Regions from separate parts of the Arthrobacter sp. B10-11 genome, predicted to be linked through region 2. Evidence: riboswitches for the same ligand, from Rfam matches in the RefSeq annotation. Region 2 holds a riboswitch; each other region holds the start of a gene.
The links. Region 2 has a riboswitch for S-adenosylmethionine ahead of RW112_RS13440 (DUF1737 domain-containing protein). Riboswitches for the same ligand answer to the same signal wherever they lie in the genome.
Positions count from the first base shown of each region.

Region 1: it holds a riboswitch for S-adenosylmethionine, as region 2 does, so the genes downstream of both, metX (homoserine O-acetyltransferase MetX) here and RW112_RS13440 (DUF1737 domain-containing protein) in region 2, are expected to answer to the same signal.
Region 3: it holds a riboswitch for S-adenosylmethionine, as region 2 does, so the genes downstream of both, RW112_RS02035 (aminotransferase class V-fold PLP-dependent enzyme) here and RW112_RS13440 (DUF1737 domain-containing protein) in region 2, are expected to answer to the same signal.

Region 1 is NZ_JAWMTH010000005.1:317,788-321,979, reverse strand. It holds gene RW112_RS16880 (MFS transporter) at 1-639, opposite strand, end outside; gene metX (homoserine O-acetyltransferase MetX) at 812-1,966, opposite strand; SAM riboswitch class IV at 1,979-2,094, opposite strand; gene RW112_RS16870 (bifunctional o-acetylhomoserine/o-acetylserine sulfhydrylase) at 2,186-3,502, opposite strand; gene RW112_RS16865 (VOC family protein) at 3,744-4,192, shown strand, end outside.
Region 2 is NZ_JAWMTH010000004.1:72,965-77,156, forward strand. It holds gene RW112_RS13425 (hypothetical protein) at 1-242, shown strand, start outside; gene RW112_RS13430 (O-succinylhomoserine sulfhydrylase) at 379-1,587, opposite strand; gene RW112_RS13435 (rhodanese-like domain-containing protein) at 1,588-1,998, opposite strand; gene RW112_RS13440 (DUF1737 domain-containing protein) at 1,995-2,327, opposite strand; SAM riboswitch class IV at 2,362-2,476, opposite strand; gene RW112_RS13445 (NtaA/DmoA family FMN-dependent monooxygenase) at 2,708-4,003, shown strand; gene RW112_RS13450 (aromatic amino acid ammonia-lyase) at 4,008-4,192, shown strand, end outside.
Region 3 is NZ_JAWMTH010000001.1:421,901-426,092, reverse strand. It holds gene RW112_RS02040 (class I SAM-dependent methyltransferase) at 1-698, opposite strand, end outside; gene RW112_RS02035 (aminotransferase class V-fold PLP-dependent enzyme) at 776-2,197, opposite strand; SAM riboswitch class IV at 2,233-2,346, opposite strand; gene hisN (histidinol-phosphatase) at 2,517-3,329, opposite strand; gene RW112_RS02025 (ribosome small subunit-dependent GTPase A) at 3,394-4,192, opposite strand, start outside.

The DNA.
Region 1 (4,192 bases), on a different contig from region 2:
CACGATCACGATCACAGCAGAGAGCCAGAATGCGACCCGCCAGCCCCAGCTGAGGAAGTCGGCCGAGGACAGCGTCGAGGACAGCGTGAACAGTACGCCGGTGGCGAGCAGGTTGCCCATGGGCACCGCTGATTGCGGCCAGCTGGACCAGAACCCGCGGGACTTGCTGGGGCTGTGCTCGGCCACGAGCAGCACGGCGCCGCCCCATTCACCGCCGACGGCGAAGCCCTGCACGAACCGCAGGAACACCAGCAGTGCCGGGGCCCAGTAGCCGATCTGCTGGAAGGTGGGGAGGCAGCCCATCAGGAACGTGGAAACACCCACCAGGATGATGCTGAGCTGGAGCAGCTGCTTGCGGCCGAACTTGTCGCCGAAGTGGCCGAACACGATGCCACCGATGGGACGGGCCACGAAGCCCACAGCGTAGGTAACGAAGGCGGCAATGATCCCGTCCAGCTCCGTACCGGAATTGGGGAAAAACAACTTGCCGAAAACCAGGGTGGCCGCCGAAGCGTAGAGGAAGAATTCATACCATTCAACGACGGTGCCGGCCATGGAGGCCGTCACTACTTTCCTCAGCCCGGAAGCCTTGACATCAGTCTCATCTACTCGCCTTGCGGCGGAGTCGTGCGTGCTCATTGTGAACTCCTTCGGCGTCTCCGTCGACACCATGTGGACCATTCCGTAGCGGCCGCGTGTGATGTGCACCACCAACGCGCGCCGGTCCCCTAGAGTATGGACTCACATTGCCGCAGGCTCAACGCCATTTTCTGCAGAACAGCTCTGCAAAAACGCACATTTCGCCGGCGGACTATGCGAAGAAGTTCTGCCTCAGCTGCGCGCTGAGCTGGCCGATCTCGGTGAGGAAGCCGTCATGGCCAATGGGCGCATCGATGACGTGGACGGGGACGTCACCGGGGAGCGCTGCCGCGAGTTCGTGGGACTGTGCAGGGAAGTACAGCCGGTCCGTGTTCACTGCGGCGATGAAGAACTCAGCTTTGGCCTCCGCCAGTGCTTCCGTAAGCGGACCGCGTCCCCGGCCCACATCGTGGCTCATGAGGGCCTCGGTGATGGCGATGTAGCTGTTGGCATCGAAGCGGCGCACCAGCTTGGTGCCCTGGTAATCGAGGTAGCTCTCCACCTGGTAGCGGCCGCGCTCCCCGAGCGACACTGCCTGGAGCGGGGCTTCGCCGCCTTGCGGGCTGCGGCCGAACCGGGCTGCGAGTTCGTCGGCGGAGCGGTACGTAATGTGCGCAATCCTGCGCGCCAGGGCCAGGCCGGCCTCCGGTTCCGGACTGCCGTAGTAGTCGCCGTCGTTGAAGTTGGCGTCCTGGCGGATGGCGAGGGTCTGCGCCTGCGCGAACGCGATCTGCTCGGCGGTGCTGCTGGCGCCGCTGGCTATCACGCCGCAGCGCCGGACGCGGTCAGGGTAGGTCACGGCCCATTCCAGGGCGCGGGCTCCGCCGAGGGAGCCGCCCAGTACCGCGTACCAGCTTCCGATGCCCAGTGCGTCTGCCAGCCGGGCTTCGGCCGCCGTGGTGTCGCGCAGGGTCACCAGGGGAAAGCGCGAACCCCACGGCTTCCCGTCCGGGGCCGGGGTCGACGGGCCGGTGGAGCCATAACATCCGCCCAGGATGTTGATGGAGACCACGAAATACTTGTCCGTATCAACCGGGGCGCCCGGGCCGGCCAGCTGCTCCCACCAGCCTTCCTCGTCGCTGGCACCCCTGGTGACATGCGTGCTGCCGGTCAGGGCGTGCTGCACCAGCACGGCGTTGGAACGGTCCGGGTTCAGCGTTCCCCACGTTTCGTAGGCGAGTGTGACGTCCGGGAGGTGGCCGCCGGCTTCCAGGTCGAGTCCGCCGACGCTCAGGAACTTGACGGTACCGTCCGGGACGGGGGCGGTGAACGGCTCGTTGGGGCTGCTGGTTCCGGGTACACCGCTGCGGGTGACGGCAATCGTCATCTGAGGACCTCTTCTTCGCGCTTGCCTGCCGCCAACTGGCCGGCAGGCCAGGTCTTCACCCGGGGCACCCCGCCGCGGAAGGAGGGTTGCCGGCCAGCAAGCCGGGGCTGTCGCTGGCACTCATGACCTGTAGAGAGTCTACGAAATGCGTCGCCGCAATGGCGAAGATTGTGACAGCAATGTGACTCCCGGCGTCGACGACGCCGGGAGTCAGTGCGGTCAGTCGCCCTTGGCGGCGCGGAAACCGGCGTCGAGGTCGGCGATGATGTCATCGATGTGTTCGAGCCCCACCGAGAGGCGGACCAGGCCGGGGGTCACGCCCGCCACGGCCTGCTGTTCCGCCGTCAGCTGGCTGTGCGTGGTCGACGCCGGGTGGATGACCAGGGAGCGCACGTCGCCGATGTTTGCCACGTGGGAGTGGAGCTCCAGGGCGTCCACGAACCGCTTGCCGGCCTCCGCGCCGCCGGCGATGTTGAACGAGACGATCGCGCCGGTGCCCTTGGGCCCGTACTTGCGGCCGCGCTCATACCAGGGGCTGGACGGCAGGCCCGCGTAGGCGACGGATTCGACGTCGTCCCTGGACTCCAGCCACTCGGCGACGCCCACCGCATTGGCGACGTGCCGCTCAACGCGCAGGCTCAGGGTTTCCAGGCCCTGGGCGATGAGGAAGGCGTTGAACGGTGAAACCGCGGACCCCAGGTCGCGCAGCAGCTGGACGCGGGCTTTGAGGATGTAGGACAGGTTCGCGCCCAAGGCACCCTCCGCCCCGAGATCCCGCGCGTAGACAAGGCCGTTGTAGGTGGGGTCCGGGGTGTTGAAGCCGGGGAACTTCGCCGGGTCCTTGCCGAAGTCGAAGTTCCCCGAGTCCACAATCACGCCGGCGATGGCGCTGCCGTGCCCGCCAAGGTACTTCGTGGCCGAGTGCACCACAATGTCGGCGCCCCATTCCAACGGGCGGATGAGGTAGGGAGTGGACAACGTGTTGTCCACGATCAGCGGGACACCTGCCGCGTGGGCAACGCCGGACACGCCTTCGATATCCAGGACATCCTGGCGCGGGTTGGACACCACCTCGGCGAAGAAGAGCTTGGTGTTGGGCCGGACGGCGTCCTCCCACTGCTGCAGGTTGTCCGGATCCTCGACGAACGTCACGGTGACGCCGAACTTCTTCAGGGTGTGGGCCAGCAGGTTGTAGGTGCCGCCGTAAAGGCTGGGACTGGCCACCACGTGGTCGCCGGCTTCAGCCACGTTGAGGATGGCAAACGTTTCCGCGGCCTGGCCCGAGCTGAGCAGCAGCGCGGCCAGTCCACCTTCCAGGCTGGCGACGCGCTGTTCCACGGCGTCCTGGGTGGGGTTGCCGATGCGGGTGTAGATGGGTGCCAGTTCGGCCAGTGCGAAGCGGTTGGCGGCGCTTTCAGCGCTCGGGAACACGAACGACGTCGTCTGGTAGATGGGCAGTGCCCTGGCACCGGTGGCGCTGTCCGGCTCCTGGCCGGCGTGGATCTGACGGGTTTCGAATGACCATGCATTGGACAACGGGAAGCTCCTTCTGTGGAGGGCACCTGTGCCGGGGCAGGACCTGCCATGGCAGGGCCGGTGCCGCCAGGCGGTCCTGACCCGGACTCAGTGTAGGAACGGCTGAATGCGTGTGAACAGGTTTGTGACGAAGGACGTCGGCCGCGTTATTTCGGGCCCTCAGGCCGGACCGCAATGACATCCCACCACGGTTAGGGCACCCTTAGCTGAGAGCTCCATCACAAAGTGCCAAGATGATGGCATGCGCATGGATCACGTCTCTTACGCCTGTGAACAAGATGGCCTGGCTGCCACCACCGAACGTATTGCAACCGCCCTCGGCGTCGAAGCCGTGAAGGGCGGGGTACACCCCCGTTTTGGCACCCGCAACATGATTATCCCCCTCGCCGGGCACAAATACCTGGAGGTCGTGGAGGTCCTGGACCACCCGGCATCCGACAAGGCGCCATTCGGGCAGGCCGTACGTGCCCGCTCCGCGGCGGGCGGCGGCTGGATGGGCTGGTGCGTCGAAGTGGACGACCTGGCTCCGTTCGAAGAACGCCTTGGCCGCTCGGCTGTCAACGGCAACCGCAAGTTCCCCGACGGCCGCGAGCTCGTTTGGAAGCAGATCGGCATCCTGGGCCTCATCGCAGACCCGCAGGTGCCTTACATGCTCAAGTGGGAAGGCGACCCGGAGCTTCACCCGTCCAA
Region 2 (4,192 bases):
AGCTGGCAGGGCAGAAGATCACCACCGAGGTCCAGGAGGTAAACGCCCGGACCAAGGGTGACCAGTCCTTCGCGGCGCTGGCCAAGCAGAGCCTGTCCACGGGGGAAAAACAGACGGCGCTGCCCATGACCGGCATCAAGGGAAACCTGGCCGCCACGGCAGTGAAGGCCGGACCGGATGTGACCCCGAACGCCGTGGCGGAGCTCGCCCAGCTGATCGACACCATCCTGGCCCACGGCTGATTCGCCCACGGCTGACGGAGCGGGCGGCGGGCTAACGACTTGGCAGTGTAGCGCCAACGGACAGATGCGGCCCCAAAATGCAGGGCCGTATCTGTCCGTTCGCGCTGTTCTTACCCGCGCCGGTCAGGGGCGCCGGTCAGATCTGCTTGAGCGCCTGCTCCAGGTCGCGGATGAGGTCGTCGACATCCTCGAGCCCAACTGACAACCGGACCACGCCGTCGCTCAGCCCGATGGCAGCGCGCCCTTCCGGCCCCATGGCGCGGTGCGTCGTGGTGGCCGGGTGCGTGATCAGCGACTTGGCATCGCCCAGGTTGTTGGAGATATCGATGATCCGCAGCGCGTCCAGCAGCGCAAAGGCCGCCTCCTTCGCCGTGCGGCCCGCCGACGGCGAAAGCTCCAGCGTGAGCACGGTGCCGCCGGCCTTCATCTGCTTGGCGGCCAGCTCGTACTGCGGGTGCGACTTCAGCAGCGGGTACTTGACCCAGCTGACAGCCGGCTGCCCCTCCAGCCATTCGGCCAGGCGGAGCGCCGAGGCGGAGGAATGGTTGACGCGCAGCGCCATGGTTTCCAGGCCCTTGGTCAGGACCCAGGCGTTGAACGCCGACAGTGCAGGCCCGGTGTGGCGCATGAGCTGCTTGACCGGGCCGTCGATGAACTCCTTGGTGCCCAGAATGGCGCCGCCGAGGACCCGTCCCTGGCCGTCAATGTGCTTGGTGCCGGAGTACACAATCACGTCCGCGCCGAGCTCGCCGCAGCGCTGCAGCAGCGGAGTGGCAAAGACGTTGTCGACGACGACCGTCGCCCCGGCCGCGTGGGCCAGTTCGCTGACGGCGGCGATGTCCACGATCTCCTGCATCGGGTTGGACGGCGACTCGAAGAAGACGGCGGTCGTCGGCTCCGCCAAAGCGGCCCGCCACTGGTCCAGGTCAGGGCCGTCCACGAACACCGTTTCGACGCCCCAGCGGGGCAGGATCTCGTTCAGGATCACAAAGCAGGAGCCGAACAGCGAGCGGGCGGCCACCACGCGGTCGCCGGCAGCCAGCAGCGCACCGAGGGCCGTGAACACGGCGGACATGCCGGACGCCGTCGCAAAGCACGCCTCCGTGCCCTCGAGCAGGCGCAGCCGCTCCTGGAACGTGGCCACCGACGGGTTGCCGTAGCGGGAGTACACAAACCGTTCGTCTTCGCCGGTGAAGGCGCGTTCGGCCGCTGCCGCGGATTCGTACACAAAGCCGGAGTTGAGGAAGATCGGCTCCGCCGTCTCCTGGAAGTTGGTGCGGTCAAGGCCGCCGCGGACAGCCTGGGTATCGGGGCTCCAGCCGGCGGCGTCGGGATTGAAAGTCACTTAGTTCTTTCCGAGGTTGGTGGGCAGTCCGCGGTTTTTCCAGCCATTGACGGTTCGCTCGCCGTAACGGTCCGGTTCGCCTTCAAAGCCTTCGAGGACGTTGTAGGCGGTGAAGCCGGCCTGTGTGGCAGCGATTGCCGCGGCGACCGAGCGGACGCCTGAACGGCAGAGGAACACCAGTTCGACGCCGGTGTCCTCCGGTGCCTGCTGCTTCAGCTGGTCGACAAAATCCGGGTTGGGGATGCCGCCCGGGAAGGTCCACTGGATGAAGAGGGGATCGTTGTCCGTAGCCTTCGTGTCCGGGATGCCGATGTGCGCCCACTCGCCTTCGGTGCGGACATCCACCAGGACTGCGCCCTGCTCCAGCTTGGCCCAGGCGTCCTGCGGGCTCAGGTCTCCGGCGTAGCTCACGCGTGCCCCTCGAAAGCTTCGTCCTCGAACCCGTCCGCCGGGAATTCGGCGTCGAACTCAAGTTCGTCCACCGCGGTTGCCACTGCGGCATCTGAGCTGGCGATGGCTGCCGGCAGGACCACGGCCTGTGCCACGATCACGCTGCTGCCGTTGAACGTGGCCGCCGGGCTCCCGTGCAAAACATAGCCGTCGGCCAGGGCCGCGGAGATGCGCTCGCAGAACGAACGGTCATCGGGGCCGGTGATGAGCCGGTACGCCAGCTTTTCCTGGGGCAGGTCCTGGGCCGGACGTTCCTGGCCGGCGGGGGCCGGTTCGGTAGCCGGGGCCAGTGATGCGGGTGCGTCAGACACGACGGATCTCCTTCTCTCACGCTTGCAGGTCGAATGGTTCGATATGCCGAGTATTCACCTGAGGCACCCCGCCGCGGAAGGAGGGTTGCCGACCGGCCAGTCAGGGCTTGTCACCGGTTCTCATTACTCCCGAAAAACGTAACACTTACGACGGCGGCCCGCACCGCCGTCGTCGTCATCTTCCGTAACGGGACACGGCATTGCCGCGCCGCCGGTGCCCTGTCCCTGCGCGTGCGCCCGGCGCCGCGGTGCAGTTACAAAAACCCTTGCCGGGAGGATAATGACGGGAAATGAACCGCTGTAACGCCGGATGAAATCAGGCAGCCGTGAATGAATCCAACGGGAATACAGTCAGTCCCATGCTGCACTTCGGTTGGTTTGTGGGCCACGGCTTTGGCGTCCAGGGCTGGGGCACGCCCGGCTACGGCATCGGGTACGACTGGAAGAAACCGGCCGTGTACCAGCATGCCGTGCGTGAATTCGAACGGGCCGGGCTGGACCTGTTCATCATCGAGGATTCCCTCACGGTGCCGGACACGTACGGCGGAAGCGCCGAGGTATCGCTGGCACAGGCGTCGTTCGCGCCGAAGCACGATCCGCTGGCACTGGTCCCGTACCTGCTCTCCGCCACGGAACACCTCGGCATTGTCCCGACGGTGAGCGCGTCCTTCTACCCGCCGTTCACCGCGGCACGCCTGCTGGCCACCCTGCAGCACTTCTCCGGCGGCCAGTTGGGCTGGAACGTGGTGACCTCCGGAAGCGACCTCGCCGCGCAGAACTACGGACTGGACCAGCAGATCGAGCATGACCTCCGCTACGAAAAAGCGGAGGAATTCGTGGACGTGGTGCGCAAGCTCTGGCGCAGCTGGGAGCCGGACGCCATCGTGGAGGATGCCGACGCCGGTATCTTCGCGGACCATACGAAGGTCCACCCGATCAACCACGACGGCCGGTTCTTCAAGGTCCGCGGTCCGCTCAACACCGCGCCGGTGCCCGAGGAGCCGGTGCTGGTGCAGGCCGGCGCGTCCCCGCGGGGGAAGGCGTTCGCGGGCGGCAACGCGGATGTCGCCATTGCCCTGGCGAGGGGTGCGGACGGCATGAAGGCCTACCGCGATTCGATCCGGGCCGAGGCGGCCGCTGCAGGGCGGAACCCCGACGACGTCAAGGTGCTGTACGTCCTCAAGCCCACCGTGGTGGGCTCCCGCGCCGAGGCGGACGAGCTCGGGGAGCAGCGCCGCCAGCTGACGCAGCGTGACATCGACAGCCAGCTGAACTCCATCTCCTACCTCTCCGTCATCGACTTCAAACAGTTCGACCTCGACGCCCCGCTCCCCGAACTCACCACCAACAGCAACCAGGGCACCTTGGACCATTTCACCAAGGCCGGTCCGCCCGGCTCCACGCTTCGCCAGCTCCTGGCGGCCCGCAGCGGAGGCGCAGGGGACAGCATCATCGGCACCGCCGAAGACATTGCCGACTACCTCGAGGAAACCGGCGCCCGGGTGGGCGGGGACGGGTTCCTGTTCTCCGGCTTCGTTGACCCGGCCACCGTCCATGGTGTGCTGGACCGCCTGGCCCCGGTGCTGCGGCGCCGCGGGTTGCTCCGGACTGGCTATGGCGACGGCGGCTTCCGCCGGAACCTGCTGGACTTCTAGTGCCATGGGCAACGGCAGCGGGAACTTCCTGATCGGCACGGCCCACCTGCGCGCCCGGGACATCGCCGAGGCCGCGGCTGACCCGGACGTGAAATTCGTCCTCAGCGCGGACGCCCTGGAGCTGATGGGGCGCTCGCGCGAGGTGGTGCAGCGGGCCATCGACTCCGGCCACCGCGTCTACGGCCTCAA
Region 3 (4,192 bases), on a different contig from region 2:
TCATGGAGGTACCACTGCAGATTGGCGAGGACCTTGGCCCGGGTGCCCTCTCCGGCGGCGAGGTAGTAGCTGCGGGATTTGGCCAGCTCGATGATGTCTTCGGTGGTCACCGGGTCTTCCCACCGTGTCAGGTGGCTCTCCAGTTCTTTGAACTCCGGTCCGACGACGGGGCGGAAGTCCGGCTTGTGCACATCGCCGGCGTGCATGATCCGGGAAAGCCTGTGCACCCACGGAACGGACGTATCCAGCTGGTTCCACAGGAGGCCCAGCACGCCGCCGGGGCGAAGAATGCGGGCAAGCTCGGTGCTGGCCGGGAGCGGATCGCACCAGTGCCAGGCCTGGGCGACGCTGACGACGTCGAATGCTTCGTCCGCGAGGCCGGTGGCCTCCGCGGTGCCCACCGACGCGGGAACGCCCGGAAGGACCAGCCGCAGCTGGGTGAGCATGTCCTCCGAGGGATCCACGGCGGCGACCGACAGGCCGCGCTGGACCAGCAACGCCGTGAACTTTCCGGTGCCGGCCCCGATGTCGGCGGCGTCGGACGCGCCGCCTGCCCTGCGGACGCTGCCGATGAGCCAGTCCGCGGAGTCGGCGGGATAACCGGGCCGGACGCGGTCGTAGTGCTCACCGCCGTCCTGGAAGCTTTGGCCGAGCTCGTACCGGCGCTGGTGGTGCAGTTTGGGGCCTCCCCGTGCCACGTGCAGTCTCCTTCGGGCAGGCTGGAATTCTTACCCCTCGAATTTACCGCACCGCGGGTGGCGCCGGACTTCTGTTCCTAGTCGTCGGTGCAGGGGGCGGCGCCGGCGGTGCCGGGAGTGTTGGGCGCCCAGTCCGGGTAGCTGCGGGTGTCGTTGGCCGGCACCCAGCGGCCCGCGTCCACCACGTAGTCCCAGCCCAGTCCGGTCCGGCGGAGTTCCTCGATGCCGGCAAGCAGGCGCTGCGCATCCTCCAACCGGGAGCCCACGCCGAAGCTCGCCCGCAGCGAGCCCGACGGCAGGCCCAGCCGCTTGAGCAGCGGATGGGCGCAAAAGCGGCCGTCCCGCAGGCCCACGCCGTGTTCAGCGGACAGGTAGGCCGCCACGAGGCCCGCGTCGTAGCCGGCCACGGAGAAGTTGACCACGCCGATCGTGTCAGTGGCCTGGTCCGTGTCGCTGAAGATCTGGTGCACGGTGACGCCGTCGATCTTGCCCAGCCCCTCCACGAGGAAGGACCGGATGGCGTTCTCATGCGCGTGCCACAGCTCCGGATCCAGGGCGCCGATGACCTGCGTGGCCCGCGCCAGCGTGGCCGCTCCGAGCACGTTGGGCGAGCCGCCCTCATGCCGCGCCGGTCCCGTTGCCCAGCTGACGGAGTCCAGCCGTGCCTCACGGACGGCGCCCCCTCCTGCCAGGTGCGGGGTCCCGGCGTCGAGCCAGTCCGGCCGGCCGACCAGGACGCCGCTGCCGAATGGCGCGTACAGCTTATGGCCCGAGAAGGCGAGGTAATCGACGTCGTCCGCTGCGATGTCGATACGGCGGTGCGGTGCCAGCTGTGCTGCATCCACAACGATCCTTGCTCCGTGTTCGTGGGCCAGGGCGGCCAGCTCGCGGATAGGGAGGATTTCGCCGGTGACGTTGGAAGCACCCGTCACCGCCAGCAGGCTGATGTCGCCCTGGCTGAGTTCGGAGCGGAGGCTCTCCAGCGTGGCCTTCAGGGTGGAAGAAGCCACTACGCTGCGGTGCGGGACGCCCTGCCAGGGGAGCAGGTTGGCGTGGTGTTCGATGTCGAGGTACAGCACCTCGCCGGTGTGGCGGCCGTCCGCCACCGGGAGGCAGCCCGCCAGCAGGTTCAGGGAGTCCGTGGTGTTCCGGGTGAAGATCACCGAATCGTCCGCCCTGCCGCCCACGAACCCGCGGACGATGTTCCGTGCATTCTCGTACACGGACGTGCTGATCTGCGAGGCGTAGCCCGCTCCGCGGTGCACGCTGGCGTAATACGGCAGGATCTCATTGAGGTAGGCGGAGACCACGGACAATGCCGGTGCGGACGCGCCGTAGTCCAGGTTCGCGTAGCGGACGTGGCCGCCCTGGATCAGCGGCGCCTGGATTTCCGCTCCGGTGACTGCGGAGAGGGGGCGCCGGGCAACGGTGAACCGTTCGTCCAAGAGCCCTGCGGCGGTGGTGGTTCCGGGGGTTGCGGGGAACGTGGCAGTAGTCATGGGGACCTCACTGTAAAGGGACCCCTCACTCCGGGGATCCGCGCTTGCCGGGTCCGTTCCGGACCGGCCTGGTCGTCACCCGGGGCACCCCACCGCGAATGGAGGGTTGCCGGCCAGCAAACCGGGGTTTCGCGCTGGCACTCGTGACCTGTTTCGAGATTAGGACATTCACGGCGCCGCGGGAAAGCGGCGGCGATTATTAAGCACTTTGTTACGCCCGCCGGAAGAACGGGCTTCCGGTCGAATATACGACGGCGGGCGTCCCCTGGGAGGGGCGCCCGCCGTCGTTTATTCGGAATATAGGTGATCCGGCCGCGGATCAGAGGAGGTCGTCGAGGTCCGGGTTCAGCCGCTTGAGGACTTCGGAGTGGAGGATGGAGTTGGTGGCCAGGGCGTTGCCGCCGAAGGGGCCGTCCACGCCCTCGAGGGAAGTGAAGCGGCCGCCGGCCTCGGTGACGATCGGCACCAGCGCGGCCATGTCGTAGAGGTTCAGCTCCGGCTCACAGGCGATGTCCACCGATCCCTCGGCGACCATGCAGTAGGACCAGAAGTCCCCGTAGGCGCGGGTCCGCCAGACTTCCTCCGTGAGGCCCAGGAATTCGTCCAGGTTGCCGCGCTCCTTCCACCCGCCCAGGCTTGAATAGGAGAGGGAGGCGTCGGACAGCTTGGACACGTTGGACACCTTCAGCCGCGTGGCAGCAGCCAGGGACCTTCCCATGTAGGCGCCGGCGCCTTTCGCGGCCCACCAGCGCTTGCCCAGCGCCGGTGCGCTGACCAGGCCGACCACCGGCTCGCCCTCGTCCACGAGGGCGATCAGGGTGGCCCACACGGGCACGCCGCGGACGAAGTTCTTGGTGCCGTCGATCGGGTCGATGATCCAGCGGCGGGAACCGTGGCCTGAGCTGCCGAACTCTTCGCCGAGGACGGCATCCCGGGGGCGGGAGCGGGAGAGCTGGCCGCGGATGGACTCCTCGGCTGCCTTGTCGGCATCCGTTACGGGGGTCAGGTCCGGTTTGGTTTCAATCTGAAGGTCCAGCGCCTTGAAACGGCTCATGGTCTGGGAGTCGACGGAGTCGGCCAGGACATGGGCGAGCCGCAGGTCATCGTTGTAGCTCGAAGCGGGTTGGGTCATGGTTCCAAACTACCGTCTCCGGGGCCGGCCGGCCGGGAGGTCGGGTCCTTGGCCCCTTCGCCCGCTAGGAAACGATGCCGAGTTCCTTGGCTTCCTGCGCTTCCATCCGGGGATCGGTGCCGAGCAGGCGGCGCAGTGATGCCAGCCGCGCAGCCCCTGACGGGCCAGCTTTTCCTTCTGCCACCCAGGCGTCCACCCCGCAGTTGATGGCGGAGGAATCATGCTTGCAGCCGCGTTCGCAAGCGTCCGTGCCGGGTTCGAGGTCGGGGAAGGAACGCAGGATCCGGTCCGGATCCACGTGGGCCAGGCCGAAGGACCGGATGCCCGGTGTGTCGATAATCCAGCTTCCGGCGGGCGCGTCGCTGATCCGGAGGGCAAGCGCCGACGACGACGTGTGCCGCCCCCGCCCGGTGACGGCGTTGACCCCTCCGGTTGCCCGTTCAGCACCGGTCAGGGCATTGACCATGGTGGATTTCCCGACGCCCGAATGACCCAGCATGACCGTGACCTTGCCGTTGAGGTGGGCCCGCAGTTGCGACACGGCGTCGCTGTCGAGGCGGGCCGATAGCCCGTCGTCGGAGCGGGCATCGATTCCTGAAGCTGCGGCATCGGCCGTGCGGCTGATGATGACCGGAAAATCCAGGTGCCGGTAGTTGGACAGGAGTTCAGTGGGATCCTTGACGTCGGCCTTGGTGACCAGCAGCAGCGGCTCGATCCCGGCGTCGTAAGCGGCCACCAGCGCGCGGTCGATGAAACCCGTGCGTGGTTCCGGATTGGCGGCGGCAACCACCACCACAAGCTGGTCCGCATTGGCGACGACGGCCCGCTCAATAGGATCGGTGTCATCGGCGCTGCGCCGCAGC